DNA from 2 places in the Lysinibacillus sp. NPDC092081 genome. Region 2 is predicted to be linked to the other one. Evidence: riboswitches for the same ligand, from Rfam matches in the RefSeq annotation. Region 2 holds a riboswitch; the other holds the start of a gene.
The links. Region 2 has a riboswitch for cyclic di-GMP ahead of ACIQLB_RS21040 (methyl-accepting chemotaxis protein). Riboswitches for the same ligand answer to the same signal wherever they lie in the genome.
Positions count from the first base shown of each region.

Region 1: it holds a riboswitch for cyclic di-GMP, as region 2 does, so the genes downstream of both, ACIQLB_RS15515 (amidase) here and ACIQLB_RS21040 (methyl-accepting chemotaxis protein) in region 2, are expected to answer to the same signal.

Region 1 covers NZ_JBIVRU010000010.1:118,654-127,290, forward strand. Annotated here, with positions in the region: gene ACIQLB_RS15500 (M20/M25/M40 family metallo-hydrolase) at 337-1,452, shown strand; gene ACIQLB_RS15505 (chemotaxis protein CheW) at 1,478-1,966, shown strand; gene ACIQLB_RS15510 (DUF6366 family protein) at 2,290-2,496, shown strand; cyclic di-GMP riboswitch class I at 2,733-2,821, shown strand; gene ACIQLB_RS15515 (amidase) at 2,866-3,753, shown strand; gene nspC (carboxynorspermidine decarboxylase) at 3,797-4,936, opposite strand; gene ACIQLB_RS15525 (saccharopine dehydrogenase family protein) at 4,933-6,162, opposite strand; gene ACIQLB_RS15530 (hypothetical protein) at 6,433-6,639, opposite strand; gene ACIQLB_RS15535 (tetratricopeptide repeat protein) at 7,167-7,907, shown strand; gene ACIQLB_RS15540 (flavin reductase family protein) at 8,392-8,637, shown strand, end outside.
Region 2 covers NZ_JBIVRU010000021.1:29,941-38,577, forward strand. Annotated here, with positions in the region: gene ACIQLB_RS21025 (methyl-accepting chemotaxis protein) at 1-622, opposite strand, end outside; gene ACIQLB_RS21030 (sodium:solute symporter family protein) at 864-2,360, opposite strand; gene ACIQLB_RS21035 (SDR family NAD(P)-dependent oxidoreductase) at 2,385-3,140, opposite strand; gene ACIQLB_RS21040 (methyl-accepting chemotaxis protein) at 3,137-4,879, opposite strand; cyclic di-GMP riboswitch class I at 4,988-5,073, opposite strand; gene ACIQLB_RS21045 (hypothetical protein) at 5,302-5,499, opposite strand; gene ACIQLB_RS21050 (YehS family protein) at 5,831-6,325, opposite strand; gene ACIQLB_RS21055 (alpha/beta-type small acid-soluble spore protein) at 6,533-6,730, shown strand; gene ACIQLB_RS21060 (MFS transporter) at 6,884-8,098, opposite strand; gene ACIQLB_RS21065 (ABC transporter permease) at 8,503-8,637, opposite strand, start outside.

The DNA of each region.
Region 1 (8,637 bases), on a different contig from region 2:
ATACGAGGCTTATTCTTTTATCCATTTTAATCAATCTTTTTTCAAAAGCTACAGAGGATGGGCGAATTCTTGCGGATCAGCGTCACAGATGAGCCCATGGAGTGAGCCAATAGCGTAAAGGCATCACGTCCTACGATAACGCCCAGCTGGAACGGAAATTACCCTCGTTTTGCCTAAGAGGTGTACTTTTTAATTTACGCCAAGGAGTAATTGATATTCCTTCCTAAAAATAGTGTAGTTCCTATAAGCGAATTATTTCAACTCTTTAGACGTTGTGCTAAAATAATACATATACTATAACGTGGAAAAACACGTAAACTAAGGGAGTCCTACAACATGACAAGTCGTTTAGTAGAAGAGTTTTTTGAGCTCGTACAAATCGATTCAGAAACAAAACATGAAGAAGTAATTGCGCCGATTTTAATCGACAAATTAACAGCGCTTGGTTTTACAGTAGAACAAGATGATGCACATACTCGTAATGGGCATGGAGCAGGTAATATACTTGCTACGCTAAAGGGTTCATTAGATATCGAACCAATTTATTTTACTTCTCATATGGATACAGTTGTCCCAGGTAAAGGGATTAAACCATCTCTTCGTGAAGATGGCTATATCGTTTCAGATGGTACAACTATTTTAGGTGCTGATGACAAAGCTGGTCTCGCCGCATTATTTGAAATGGTTAAACGCTTAAAAGAGCAAAATATTGAACATGGTGATATCGAATTTATTATTACAGCTGGCGAGGAAAGTGGACTCGTTGGCGCTAAAGAGTTAGATCCATCTAAAATTAAAGCAAAGTATGGCTTTGCTGTAGACAGTGATGGTAAAGTAGGAGGAATTGTAACAGCAGCTCCATTCCAAGCGAAAATTTCCGTTAAAATAATTGGGAAAACAGCGCACGCTGGTGTTGCTCCAGAAAAAGGAATTTCAGCGATTACGGTTGCTTCAAAATGTATTGCAAAAATGAAGCTAGGTCGATTAGATGAAGAAACAACAGCAAATATTGGTCGTTTTGAAGGTGGTCAGGCAACAAATATTGTGTGTGATGAAGTAACGATTCTTGCAGAAGCTCGTTCAATCGACAAAGCGAAGCTAGATGCACAGACTAAGCATATGCAGGAGACGTTTGAGCAAGTTGCTGCTTCATTAGGAGCAAAGGCTGAAGTTGAAGTGAAGCTAATGTATCCTGGATTCCGTGTAACAGAATCAGATAAAGTTGTTCAAGTGGCAATGGCAGCTGTTCACAACATCGATCGCACACCAAAGCTTGGTATTTCAGGTGGAGGCTCCGATGCTAATGTTATTGCGGGCTTTGGCATCCCTACAGTAAATCTTTCTGTTGGGTACGAGGACATTCATACAACAAATGAAAAAATCCCAGTAACAGAATTAGAAAAATTAGCAGATTTACTTGTTGAAATCGTAAAAGAGTCTGCGCAAAAATAACAACAGAATCGAAGGATGTGACCGCATGGAAAGTGTAAAGGCAGTAGTTTTTGCTTGTGGTACAGAGGAATATGCAGTGCCTGTGGAACAAGCGATTTCGATTGAAAAGTTAGAGCAAGTAACACCAATTCCTCATTTGCCTAATTATCTTCTAGGCTTCACAAGAATTCGTGGCGAGCTTGTCCCTGTGCTTGATTTTGAGCGTATTCTTTATAATCGTTCTTCTAATGCTGCAACAGCACGGATTATAGTGTTGAACACGGATGTTGTGAATTATGGATTACTTGTAACAGAAGCTCGTGAAATTCTTGATTTTGATGAGTCAGTATTAAAGCAAATGGGACTTGTCAATTATTCAAAAACACGCTACTTTACAGCTGTGGCTAATCTTGAAAATCGCATGATCACATACGTAGACCCGAAAATACTTGTAAATTCATTAGAAGGTATACGTGAAATTATTAATTATTTACACAAAATGCTTGAAAATGAAAAAGAAAATGTAGAGGCATAAGTTTTTGTAGGATTAAATAATTCAACACTTCATGTTGATGTTTTAGACAGAATTACAAATATGTGATTCTGTCTTTCTTCTTTTTAAGCGGTTTCCCAACAGTAAAAGGAAAATGAATACTCGATGTCGAATTTTAAACTTATTACCAAAACGTGTGGTTGATTTCCGTTCCGACTGATCGCTTTCCTGGGGACGTCGTGGCAACATGTGAAAATTATGAGTAAATATAAGACTTTGATTTTGTGTACATAACAAACAAGCATAATTATGAATATATCTATAGTATAAATACGTAAATATTAATAAGGGGAGGTATTTGTCATATGGATTCAAAGAAAACGGAAACACCTGAAGAAAAAAGAGAGCGTTTAAAACAAAGTGAATTAAAAAACAATCCTACTGGTTCTTTAAACGATGGAATAAATAGGGGAATTAGCGGAAATTTAAATGGTATGGGTTGGAAAGAGACAGTGGTATTAGTTTTAGTGTTATTTATAGGATACATTACATACAAATTGTTTTTCAGTTAAAGATATCGAAAGAAATCTTTAACTAATTTTGCATTTCATAATTCTCAATGGCTACACTTACATCTTCACTATCATCCATTCAATATGTTCACCTTCATAATTACTTCTACGTTTTATTCTAATATAGTAAAAATAACCTGTATTCTTATTATCTTATTTGAAAGTTATCAATAAAATTATGCGTTTTACCTACAGACATATTCATTCTAACATCGTATTATGTAAGGTAAGAAAACTACTGAAAAAGGCAAACTTCACCGAAAGGGAAGGACGCAAAGCCATGAGTCTAAACACTATTGTAGTGCATGATTGTCAGGTTGCCAGGTTCCGTTCTATGAGCCTCGGCAAATAGAATGGAGATGTAATCATATGGTAAGTCGTTCACTATCAAAAGCAATCATTGTTTTTATAGTAGCAATTGTAAGTACGCTAGGATCAACAATGGGAAAGGTAGACGCAATGGCCATGCAAGATAAGGCTACTTGGTTATGGGATACGACAAAGATTGTCGAAGATGAATCAGGAGTACTCTTATTTTTAGAAAGCAAACATATTAATAAATTATATTTACAAATTAATAGTGATATAGCAAGTAACTATTACAAAAGTTTTATCGATAAAGCAACGGCAAAAGGGATAAAAGTCTATGCGTTGGATGGTTCTGCAAGTTGGGTTTCAGCAGAGGGCTATGAAATGCAGGATCAGCTGTTTGATTGGTTACATACATATAATGAAAATGCAGCAGCAACAGAGCAATTTTCTGGAGTTCATCTTGATGTAGAGCCCTATTTAAATAGTGGTTGGAACTCGAACCAAGTAAAAACGATTGAATCCTATCAAGCGCTTCTTACTCGAGCGAAAGGGGATACAGATCGATTACACTTGCCATTGGAGGTTGATATGCCATTTTGGTTTGATGAAATTACATACAAAAACCAATTTGGTAAAGGTTTATTAGCTGAATGGGTGATTGACCAAGTGGAAAGTGTTTCGATAATGGCTTATCGAGATACTGCTAAAGACATTATTAATATTGTTGAACATGAAATAAACTATGCAAAAAAAGTAAAAAAATCAATTGTTATTGGTGTGGAAACAGGAGCCTCTGATGAAGGGAATAATATTACCTTCTATGATGATGGAAAAGCCTATATGAATAAACAGTTAGCACAAGTTCATCAACATTATGCCAATAAAAAAGGTTATAATGGTTTTGCCATTCATCATGTTGATAGTTGGATGAATATGCATCCATAAAAAAATCCTCTCCAGCATTAAGTTGGAGAGGATTTTCTTTGCCTTATGAAAGTCGGCCGCTATAGTCTTCAAATTTAAATTCACGAATAACTTTAATGCCTTCTTCATCGTTATAAGAAACGATGGATGGAAGATTTACACCATTAAACATATGATTTTTCACCATTGAGTAATGCGCCATATCTGTAAATACTAGACGATCGCCCGGCTGCAAAGGTTGTTTGAATGAATAATCACCTATTACATCGCCAGCAAGACATGTAAGTCCTCCAAGGCGATATGTGTATGCAAGCTCATTTGGTTGACCAGAACCGATAATCATTGGGCGGTATGGCATTTCTAGAACATCTGGCATATGGCAAGTCGCCGATGTATCTAAAATTGCTAGGTCCATACCGTTTTTCTGTACATCAAGAACAGTTGCTACTAAATAACCTGTATTAAGTGCCACAGCTTCACCTGGCTCTAAATAGACGAGAAGGTTATACTTGTCTTGAATGTAATTAATGATATTCACAAGCTTTTCTACATCGTAATCCTCACGAGTAATATGGTGACCTCCACCAAAGTTTAACCATTTCATTTGATGTAAGACATCACCAAATTTTTCTTCGACAACTTTTATAATACGCTCTAACGTATCAGAGTTTTGCTCACACATTGCATGGAAGTGTAAGCCATCAATACCGTCAAGCTGTGACTTGTCGAAGTTGGCTATTGTTGTGCCAAGACGAGAATTCGTGTAGCAAGGGTCGTAAAGTGCTGTTTCAATTTCTGAGTACTCAGGATTGATACGAATACCACATTCAATTGTTTTACCAGCAGATTTTACTTTGTCCTTATATTGATTCCATTGGTTAAATGAATTAAACACAATATGATCAACATAGCCAAGAAGTTCGTCCATTTCATGTTCCACGTAAGCTGGTGCATAGACATGAACTTCTTTACCCATTTTTTCATAGCCGAGTTGAGCTTCAAATAATGAGCTGGACGTAATTCCTGCTAAATATTCACCCACTAATGGGAATGTTGAATGCATTGAAAACCCTTTTAGGGCAAGTAAAATACGGCAGCCTGTGTGATCTTGAATCGATTTTAAAAGTTCTAGATTTTTTGTTAATAATCGTTCATCCACTATGTAAGAAGGGGATGGAACTTTTGAGAAATCAATTGGCTTCATCGACTTAATTCCTTTACATCTAACTCAAGGTCAAGTAATTCTGGATTATGGCTTTCTTGCCATGGTAGACCCCATTTATTTAGTGCATCCATAAATGGATCTGGATTGAAATCTTCGACATTCCAAACGCCAGGTTTACGCCATTGACCGTTCATCACAAGCATTGCACCAATCATTGCTGGTACACCAGTTGTGTAGGAAATTGCCTGTGAACCAACCTCGTTATAGCATTCCTCGTGGTCACACACATTGTACACATAATAAGTTTTTTCCTTACCATCTTTTAGACCACGAATAATACAACCGATGTTAGTTTTTCCTTTTGTACGTGGCCCAAGTGATGCTGGATCAGGTAGTACAGCTTTAAGGAAGTGAATTGGTTGAATCATTTGTCCTTCAAATTCAATAGGCTCGATAGAAGTCATACCAACATTCTCTAATACTTTTAAATGTGTTAAGTATTTTTCAGAGAATGTCATCCAGAAACGGATTTGCTTTAAGCCTTTAATGTTTTTAGCAAGTGATTCTAGTTCTTCATGGTATAAAAGGTAAATATCTTTTGGTCCGATTTCTGGTAAGTTATAAACCTCTTTTTTCTCAAGTGGTGCAGTTTCAACCCACTCGCCTTCTTTCCAGTAACGACCATTCGCAGTAATTTCACGAATGTTGATTTCTGGGTTGAAGTTTGTTGCGAAATGGTAACCGTGATCACCAGCATTTGCATCCACTATATCTATATAGTGGATTTCATCAAATTCATGTTTTTGTGCATGAGCTGTGAAAACGCCCGTTACACCTGGGTCAAAACCGCTACCAAGTAAAGCAGTTAAGCCAGCTTTTTCGAACTTCTCTTTATAAGCCCATTGCCATTTATATTCAAATTTTGCCGTTTCAGGTGGCTCGTAGTTTGCAGTATCCACATAGTGTACACCTGTCGCTAAGCAAGCATCCATAATCGTTAAGTCTTGATAAGGTAGTGCTACATTAATAACAACTTCTGGTCCGAAAGCTTTAATAAGCTCAATAACCTCTTCCGTATTGTCTGCGTCTACCTGTGCAGTATGAATCTTTGTTTTTCCGCCGTCTAGTTTTTCTTTTAGAGCGTCACATTTTGAAACAGTTCTACTTGCGATACAAATCTCCTCAAATACGTCCGAATTTTGAACACACTTGTGTACCACAACACTGGCTACTCCGCCAGCTCCTATAATCAATGCTTTACCCAATTGTCTACCCCCAAATTCAAATAAGTATTGTCAAACAAGCTGATTATACAGAAAATTGAATTACTACTCAATCATTCTTTTTAAATTTTCTACAAAATTTTTTATTTTTCAACAACAATAAGTCGAATTCATTGAGGAATACCACGAAAAAAGGAGCTTTTCGTGAAAAAAATCCCTTAACTACTGAAGTAGAAAAGGGGAAAATCATTTTTTGTTCAACGTTTGAAGAAATTTAAGGTCACTTCAAAACTGTAGTTTTAAGTCCCCGAGTTATTTAGAAAAACGATTCGATATTTGTTGTTTTTCATCCCCCCATAAATAAAAAAAGATCAGTAGTGATGTGCTTAAAAACCCCATCACAAGGGCATATGTGCTGAGGGCAACATCCACTTGACTTTGCATAGCATAAATGAAAATAGTTCCTAGTGTTAACAAATTTCCAAGAAAAAGCGATACAAAATGAAATCGTCTATTCATAGCACAAGCCCCCTATATATAGTTTACACGCTCTCAAAAAATGAAAATGCACTTCAATTATCTCATAATTCAGAACTTTAACCAACGTTTTTTAATCTGGGGATTACCGTCACAGATGAGGAGGCGGAAAGTCATGTCTTAGCGGCGGAAAACTACGGTCAAGCGGCGAAAAGCCATGTCTTAGCGGCGGAAAACTACGGTCAAGCGGCGAAAAGCCATGTCTTAGCGGCGGAAAATCACAGTCAAGCAGCGGAAAAGCATGCCGAAGCGACGAAACTCCATGCCGAACAACGGGAGTCAGGCTGCTCATCTGGCGCCCCAAGGAAAACGCCCTGTCGCAACGGAAATCAATCCTCGCTGTGTGAAGAACCACAAGGTGAACAAACTTTTATTTATCATGTGGTTTGATGATTCAGCTTTAAATTAAAAGAATTATAGAAAAATTATTGCTATTTAGTTTGTTTTAGATTGAAAGATGGTAAAATACCTATAAGACTTTTCTTTTGGTGAAGGTGAGGATTTAAATAGTGATCAAACAGTTTGATGAGCAAGTCCAACAAATAAATGAATTATTTTTAAACGGTCATGTAAAAGAAAGCTATCAATTAGCCAAAGCACTTATAGCTAATAGTGCGTTTACAGAACATGAATCATTGCCAACAATACAACAGCACGTCGCATTGTTGGAAGCGAACGGTTATGCAAATATGCCTATTCCTACTGCTGAAAAAGTAAAGCAAAGTGTTGAACGAACAGATGGCTCCTATCCAGAGCGTGATGTACTCGCTGCATACATAGGAAGTGAGGATGATCAGCAATTCGGTAAAGTAGTAGATGAATTATTAGCTGGATCGGTCGAGGCACAAGCGAATGCATATTATACAATGGCTGAATATTTTGTTCTTGCTAAGGAGCATGACAAAGCACTTGTGGAATATGCGGAAGCGATAAAACTGCAGCCAAATAAAGCTCTTTACTGGGGAGCATTCGCACAGTTTTTGATTCGAAATGAAGGCAGTCCGTATTTGGCTCTACGTCTTATTGAAGAAGCCATTCAGTTAGATGGCATGAACCCTCGCTGGTATTACATTCAAGGAAATATTTTTTTACAGCTAGTCGCAACTACAAAAAATTTAAGCTATTTACCTGCTCTAGAAGAAGCATGGGAAAAGGCTAAAAAGCGTTGCTCTGCCAAGCAAGTGGCATTAAAAGTGGACATTGCGAAATCCAATGACGTGCTAGTGCAATGGAAAAAGCAAATGCTCTAAAAGAAAAACATACTAACATTAGTAGTACAAACCAAGGTCATGGTTTGTGCTACTTTTTTATTGTAGAAGTGAAGAAAGGTCGAACAGCCTGGGATCTATCTAGTATGAATCCGTATTAAAAACCGACCAATTTCGCCCTTACTTTAAATAATACAAACTAAATGGATGGGGCCATCTCTACAGGAGTGTTTCCTTTTTTGCTCATAAACGCAGAAATGAATAGAATGAATTTTCGGAAAAATAAAAATAATAATAAAGTTTTAGATAAAGAGATTTCAAGCAGAAAAATATCATATAAATCAGTGAATTATCAAATTGTAGATGGTTATCACTTTATCTAGATAGAAATATATTGATTTTTGTAGAAAAAATAAGTATAAAGCAGAAAATTATTTTGTTCGATTTCACTATTTGAAATATAATGCATTTCAAGGAGAAGAGAAGTTGTTATGATTCTAATAATAAATGAAAGGGGGTGCTGTAAATGGATACAAAATTACTTAGACAAACATTTGGGAAATTTCCTACAGGAGTGACGGTAGTTACTTGGTTTGATGGGGCGAGTATTAATGGAATTACAGTGAACTCATTTACTTCCGTTTCGTTAGAGCCAGCTCTAGCACTAGTATCTATCGATAAAAAAGCAAATTCTTTATCTCAAATGAAAAACAAAGCTTTTACAATTAATATTTTGGCAGATCAACAAGAGTCTATAGCATGGCAATTTGCA
Region 2 (8,637 bases):
CAATGCAGAGCCCTACTATTAATACAATTAGCGTAATCAAGATAATTTTCATTTGATTAGCATTCATGTCCACATAAACTTCCGCGGCATCTAAATCTGCCCCTATTAATCCTATAACTTCGCCAGCATCATTTTTTATCGGTGCATAGATGGCAAGCACCGCTCCGTATTGTGAATCATTTGATAGCTGAAATTGTATGTTCCCTGTTTCAAATACTTGCTTCATTTTAGGATAAGATTCTGGTGATTCTTCTTTATTGCCAATCGTTGAATCATCATTCGGTACACTATCTATCATATAGTAGTAGTCATATCCATCACCATTTTTTACTCGAGTCATTGTATACAAACTAGATACCTTATGAAGCTCTTTAACAGAGCTCAATTCTTTTTGTAATTCATAATAATAGTCATCTTTTTTTGCACCAATTTCTAACCTTTGATAGCCTTTAACGTCTATCTTTGAGATTGCCTGATCAATCATATTTACATTTTGCTGACCAACTGTTTCTTTCACTAGCTCCAATGAAGAACGATAAATAAAAAAGCTAATCAGAAAACACGAAATAACGAGTAAAATTGAAAATACCATTAACATTTTAATTTTTAAGCTACTTCTCATCGATAAACTCCTTATAATTTTTAAAATTTCATTTCCACGTTAATATTTACTATAGAATTGTTTGTAACAACAAATTTTACAACATTCTCCTGGTAAAATGTCTCTATTACCAAAGTACTTTATTTTTTTTCCTAAAACAAGCTAAAATTGTCATTTTTAAGTGTTGTTTTCTGCATAAAAAAACACGAGGACATTGAATATCAATGCTCTCGTGTTTCCAATTTTTTTTTATAAATAATTATCAATTTGAATGTTCCATTAATTCCTCTTTACTACCAACATTGTCTAAAGTCTTATCTTTTTCAATTTTATGCATCTCAAGAACATGTTGCGAAGGTGGAATAAGCAAACTTACAATAACAATTGTAATACCTGTAATCACAACGCCTGAGAAAACAGGTGCCTGCCACAGTTCATTTAATAAGCCTAAAAATCCTTCTGATTGGATATGAAGACTCGGTACATAAGTTAAAGATGTAATAATGTAATAGACTAGCCCGACAGATATACTTGTCCACACGGCAGGTGTACTTACTCGCTTCCAAAACGGTCCTAAAACGATTGGCCAGAAAATCGTCACGAAGACAATATCCCATGCCAAATATGCTAAATCAATTACTTTCTGGAAGCTGACCGCTAAAACTAAGCCTAGCAAAGCGCTTAAAATAATAATAAGTCTTGAAAATCTTAATAATTTTTTTGGATCTGGGTTTCGATTAATAAAGTCTAAATAAATGTTTTTTGTGATAATTCCTGAAGTCGCAACATAACACGCGGCTACAGTAGACATCCCCATCGCTGCCATTGCTGTTAAAAAGATGGCTGCTAATAATGGAGGAAAATATCCTTGAGCAAAAGCAAGCATTAACGTCTCTGGATTTGTACTATTAGGATAAATCGTTTTGAACGCTTCTCCTAACATACCCGGAATCCAGCTGATTGCGATAATAATTGCCCCAGCTATAATCATACTGCGCTGTGCTACTTTTGGACTTTTCGCCGCTGCCACCCTTTGTCCTAAATCCACCGCTGGAATATCACCAAGTGCTAACACAAGATAAAGTGTCCAAAACTCTGCTCCAGCCTTATTGAAGAGTTCACTAATATTCCACCACTCTGGGTTAAATGTTACATCAGGATAATAGAATAAGATAAAAATTGTAATCCCTAATATACCCGCTACTGCCAGTGCCCCCTGAACAATTTCCGTATAGGCTACAGCCCATAAGCCACCAATTACAGAATATAGGGCAGTTAATGATACAAAAAGTAATGCTGCCGGAACGAAATCAATTTGCAACAGTTGCTGAATAATATACGTGCCACCAACTGTTAACGCAGCTGCATTAAAGACGCCGAAGGCAATCGCCATTACGATGCCTGTATAAGCACCTAGTTTTTTACTGCCATATCGTAATCCATAGTAGTCTGCTAATGTCCAGCCTTTTAATCTACGTAATGGCTTCGTCCAAATAAGGGCTCCAAGAATCATACAAGTCCCTAAACCGCCCATTGTCGCTGAGCCCTCAAAGCCGCCACTTGTGTAACCTGAGCCTACTGCCGCAAAGAAGAATGGGGCAGCTAATAAGGCCGCCACTAGACTTCCTGTTACAACAGATAAAGGCATACTCCAACCAGCAACAATTAAATCCTCCGCAGTATTAACTCGTTTGTATCCTTTATATCCAATGAAATAAATAAAAATTAAGTATAAGCTAAAGATGATTATATTTAACATAGTATTGCTCCTTAGTTTTCCACATTATCCGTTCATCACGACTCCACCATTAGGCGTTAATACTTGACCCGTATAGAAATCCGCATTTTCTGAAGCTAAAAATAATACACTCTTTGCGATTTCTTCTGGTTGAGCTAATCGTTTTAACGGATATTTAGCAGACTCTTCCTCTACATAATTTTCACCAAATTCCTTTAGGATGTCTGTAAATGTTCCACTAGGAGCTACTGCGTTGACTAATATTGTAGGCGCTAACTCTCGTGCCAAAGCCTTCGTAAATGCATTAATGCCACCCTTCGCAGCAGAATAATGCGTAAATTCCTCACAACCTAAACTACCAATATCAGAAGAAATATTAATAATTTTCCCTTTGTTTCGTTCTTTCATTCTTTTTGCTGCTTCTCGACAATTATAGAAGCAACCGTATAGATGAACTTTAATCATTTTATCCCACTGCTCATCTGTTAAATCCGTAATGCTTGAAGCCTGTGCGAATCCGGCGTTATTGACTAGAATATCAATATCACCTAAATGTTTGTCCATATATTGATACATAGCTTGAACTTGCTGAGAATCCGATACATCTGCATTAAATTTCATAGCCTGTACACCAAACTTTTCTGCTTGTGCACGAACCTCTTCTGCCTCGTTGTCATCACCAATATAATTGATGAATACATTGGCTCCTTGCTCGGCAAAGCCTAAAGCAATGGCTTTGCCAATTCCTTTACTTGAACCTGTAATTAGTACATTTTTTCCTTTAAAATTAATTTCTATCATTGATCATTCTCCAATTTGAATTTTGCTACAAGTACCTGCAATTCTTCTGCTGTTTTTCCTAATGAAGAAGATGCCTCTTTCACCTCTTGCATGGTCGTCAATTGCTCTTGCGTTGCGTTTGACACATTCGACGAGAATTCAGATGACTGTTCCGCAGATTGTTTAATATTATTGACAGATGCTGCTACTTCCTCCGATGAAGCAGAAATTTGTTGAGACGCAGCAGAAATTTCGCGAATCTGACTTGCAACTTCCTCTGATGAAGCGAGAATTTCTTTAAAGATTTCCCCTACTTCGTTTGTAAACTCCATACCAGCCTTTACATCTTCTTTACCTTTTTCCATAACAGTGATGGAAGCGTTTGAATCAGCTTGGATTGTACTAATTAAATTGTATATTTCCGTTGCAGATTGTGATGATTGCTCCGCTAATCGTCTAACCTCGTCAGCAACAACTGCGAAGCCTTTTCCATGCTCTCCTGCTCTAGCAGCTTCGATTGCGGCATTCAATGCTAGTAGGTTCGTTTGATCTGCTATTGCTGTAATAAGGCTTACGATATCGCTAATTTTTTTCGTATTGATATGTAATCCGTTTATTGTTGTCCCTATTTGTTCAACAGAATCATTAATCAACTCCATTTGTGCAATGACTTGCTGAACAACATGATTTCCACGTTCTGAAGCTTGAGAAGAAGAGATAGATGATTCAGCAGCCGTATTAGCAGAGTCAGCAATTTGCTGAATGCCTGTCGCTGTTTCCTCCATAGCAGCAGCTGTTTCCTCAGTCATAACCATTGAAGCCTCAGCGTTTTGTGTAATTTCCCCCATGTCTTGAGCAATATTTGTTGAGCTGTTATATGTCTCTGTTGCATTAACAGTCAGCTGATTAGCAGCAGAAGAAACGTTATCAGATGTATGTCTAATATTTAAAATGATATGTTGTAAATTTGAAACCATCGTATTAATAGATTCAGATAAATTTCCGATTTCGTCCTTCGTTATTTCTAAATCTACATTTATTAATTCCCCATTCGCTACTTGATTTGCAGCATTTACTACTTTCTTAAGTGGTTTTAATAAACGATCAATAATTATGTAAAGTAAAACTAATAAAATTAAAATTCCAATAACAGCAATAACAATTTGTTTTACGATACTTGTTTTAATGATGGTATTTATGTAGTCAGCAGAATAATCAATACCTAATAATGCAATGAGCTTACCATTGTCATCTTTAATAGGGCTAAATACAGTTCGCCATGAACCATAAGGATCTTGGAAAATATCAGTTACCTCAGTGCTTTTATTTTTAATTGCCAATTTAGCTGTTTTTACATGTTCATCTGCTAAATCAGTAAAGATTTCACCCGCTTCATATACGTCGTTCAAATTAGAAGTATAGCCTATCGGGTTAACGCCACCCGCATCCTTCACATCCCAAATATAGCTCCAACTCATAATTCCTTGTTCTTCTTGAATCTTATCGAGTTGTTTTTGAATTTTCTTGAATTTAGCATTAGTTTCTCCCTTTTCAGTCAATAAATCTTTAATGTCATCACTATCAAGATTCATAGCTGTCAATAAACCAACACTTTTCAATTCTTGTTCTAAATCAACAGACATTCGATTGTTTAATTCTCTAATACTTTGCGTAGTAATAATAGCAATTAGAAGTAAAACAATAATAGAAACCGTTAGTAAAAGTTTGTTTTTTAATGAAACATTTTTCAACAACTTCATGATTATTACTTCCTCCTTTATCGTATTTTTGGCAAAAAAAATAACCTATTTCAAAAGAAATAGGCATCAAAGAATATGACTAGCAATATATGTACTTAACTAGTACTCCTTTGCAGCTCAGCCATCATAGTATTTATTACCTTAGACCTGTAGCTTTGCGTCTCTACCTTTCAGTAGATTTGCCCATCTTTTTCCTCCTCAAATTAACACAATGGGTAAAAGCAGTCAATATTACCAGATTAAAATACACATAATTTTTACTATTTTACTATTAGTATGAAATAAATACTATTACATATTTTTCTCGGCTTATCCACAATTCTCTTCAAAACAATTAAAAACAGCTACAACGCAATATTGTAGCTGTTACTATAATTTTAAATAATCAATTACCCCTAAATGATTATTCATATTAAAGATAGTTATTTAGTTAATGTCATGTATAAGACTGACGGTATAAATGATAAAGCAAACATACAGGAATACCACATAGATGTACGGCGTAATGAAAAACGAACTTGTTTCTTTTCTGCATAAAAAATGTCTAACATCACTGAAGCAACAACAAGTGGAATAGTAACACATGCGATAGCAACTAATAAAATGTTTAAACTAAACATAATAGCACCCCTCTGTTCGTGAACATTTATTTTCCCTCTTTGTGACAACTTTATGTCAATTTCAGTGTACACAATTCGGTCACAAATTGTCAACTACATTCGACTAAGAAAAAAGCGCTTTTTGTAGAAAATTTTTATCACGACATAGTTTTTTCATAAAACACCCCATAAACAAAGCAGCTACAAAATCGTAGCTGCTTTGTTTGTCATTATTTTATTGGCTCTTCACTCAATTTTACACTTGACTACTCAGAGAGAACGTTTTCAAGAGCGATGCCTCAGACACCCACGCTTCTTGTTAATCAAGAACAGATTTTAGTATAGATCCATTTTATTCTCTATATTTATCTGTCAGCCCTCTTAAAAAATTTCTCACAAAGCGATCGCCACATTCTTTATAGTTACGATGACTTGGATTTCTTAAAATGGCACCTAATTCGCCTTTCGAAACGCTTACGCCTCCATCATATAAAATATCGAGCATCTCCTCACTCGTTAAGCCTAACGCAATCTTCACTTTCTTTAATAGCATATTATTAGGACTCTCTTTTCCTGAAACAGGTAGTGGTCCTTCCGGCTGACCAGGCTTAGGCTTTTGAGGACCTCGTTTAAATGTAATAAATCCATTTAAAAATGCCTCTACCATTTTATTATTACATTTGATGTATTCTTCTGGTGCTTCTTCCTCATCATTAACTTTAATAAGCATGTTCAATACTTCTTCCTTCGTAAAGTCCATGCCACCTAAGTTAAAAATTTTAACCATATCTTTATTTTTGATATCTAATGCATATCTTAAACGAATTAAAATATCATTGTTCGTCATTTAAAAAACCTCCATTTTAACTGTAAAAGCGCTTCTAACAATCCTATCCTCGAAAATGAAGCATTACTCTATTATAGCAGAGACATTCACAATTTTAGTTAGCTTTCCAAAAGTTACTTTACTATAGTATTTAGAATGTGCATTTTATTTTTTAACATGTATGATTAGCTAACTCTCGACCATTCTAATCACAAGGAGGTGAGATAAATGGCTAATCGTAGTTCAAATAAGCTTCTAGTTCCTGGTGTAAATGAAGCTGTTAATCAATTGAAATATGAAATCGCACAAGAATTTAATGTACAATTAGGGCCAGAAGCCTCTTCTCGTGCAAACGGTTCAGTCGGAGGAGAAATTACAAAACGCCTCGTAGAAATGGCTGAAAAACGTTCAAAAGGTTTATTATAATAATAAATTTAAAAAGAACGAATCCCTTTTTTAAATTGGAATTCGTTCTTTCAATTTTTAACTTCTTTCAGCGGGTGTCACGGAATCGGAAAGGAGTTCTTTGTACCAGCACAAAGCCGATTCCGGACGCAATTATGCCGAGGCATAATTGATTTATTTAATTTCAACTGGTTGTAAAGCCTCGCTTGTCCCTTTTTTAAAAGTCAGCATCACGATAAAGGAAATGCAATATAAGGCTGCTAAATAGATCATTACGACCGTCATATCATAACTTTGAAGAATATAACCTACAAAGATCGGTGAAAATCCTCCAATTGCTCTACCGAAATTAAAAATCGTATTTGTAGCTGTACTTCGAATTTGCACAGGATAGAAGCTACTAATTAAAGCTCCATATCCTGCAAACATGCCGTTTGAGAAGAAGCCGACAATCGCACCACCTAATAAAATTGCGACACTTCCTGTGGCATAGGAGTATAAAAACACAGCACATGCTGAAGCAAGTAAAAAGAAACCAAAAGCACGCTTTGCTCCAAATCGATCCATAAATCGTCCAAATGTTAGCATCCCGATAATCATGCCAACTGCTGTGCTAATTGTCCAAAGTGCCGAGCTTGAAACGGATAGACCTTGAGATTTTTGCAACATAGATGGCAACCAAATCATTAAGCCATTGTAACCAGCAATTTGAACAGTTGCCATAACGATTAACGAGATTGTCGTCATCGAAGTTCGAGGCGTTTCAAATAGTTGCGCCAACTTACCTTTTTCATGTTGTTTGTTGATTTTTTTATTTTTCTGAGAAGCCAACCACTCTGGTGATTCCTCAAGATTCTTTCGCACAATGAATGCGAAAATGACAGGTAACACCCCAACAAAGAATAATGCCCTCCAACCTAAAGTCGGAAGAATAACAGCACTTAGTAACGCTGCTAAAATAACTCCGTATTGAGCACCTACACTAACATATGAAGAGGCTCTTCCTTGCTTATTCTTCGGCCAAGCCTCGGCAACAAGAGCCATACCAATGCCGTATTCGCCCCCTGCACCAAGACCAGCGATAAATCTATAAATATAAATTTGTTCAATATTTGTTGCTAATCCAGTTAAAGCTGTACCAAGCGCAAACAACAAGACGGTATAAGTAAATACTTTTACCCGCCCATACTTATCAGCTAAAACCCCGAAAATAATACCGCCCAACAGCATACCAATATTCGTTACGGAAGAAATCAATCCACCCGTTGCAAAATCAATGTTAAATTCTGAAATAATCATTGTCATCGCAAAGGAAATAAACATAATGTCCATTCCTTCCAACGTTAAACCAGCTACTGACGCTACCACTGTTTTCTTACGATAATCCATTCATACAATCCTCCAGTTTCATTGTTAAAAATCTCTTTTAGCCTATTTGAGGGAATGGATTACACAATTCTTTTTCCATTCTCTTTTGAAGCCTCACAGGACTCCCTTTAAAAGAGGTATAATTGGCAAAATAAAAGCCCTTCTGTCACAGAGGACAAAAGGGCATGCGAAAACAAAGATATTGTTAGCTTAAAAATATCATGTAGCCCTTTTCAGCCTCTCTGGACCGTATTAAAGGAAATTTATTTCGTTCATTTATATCGTTCTACATTTTATAAGATTATTATTGAAAAAGCAATCTATTTTTAAGAAAAGAGATAAAAACCATCGAAGGTAAATTGAGATCACCCCTAAAAGTTAGACAGTAAAGTGGTTTGGGATGAACATCGAATTGTGTTTTGATGCTAATTTTTAATATCACGCTTCCGAAAACCAATAAAGCTGATAATCATTAATCCTACCCCAATTGCACTTAATAGGAATAATGGCATAAAAGTTGCTTCCTCTATAGGTACATGCGGAACATGACCAAATGGAGA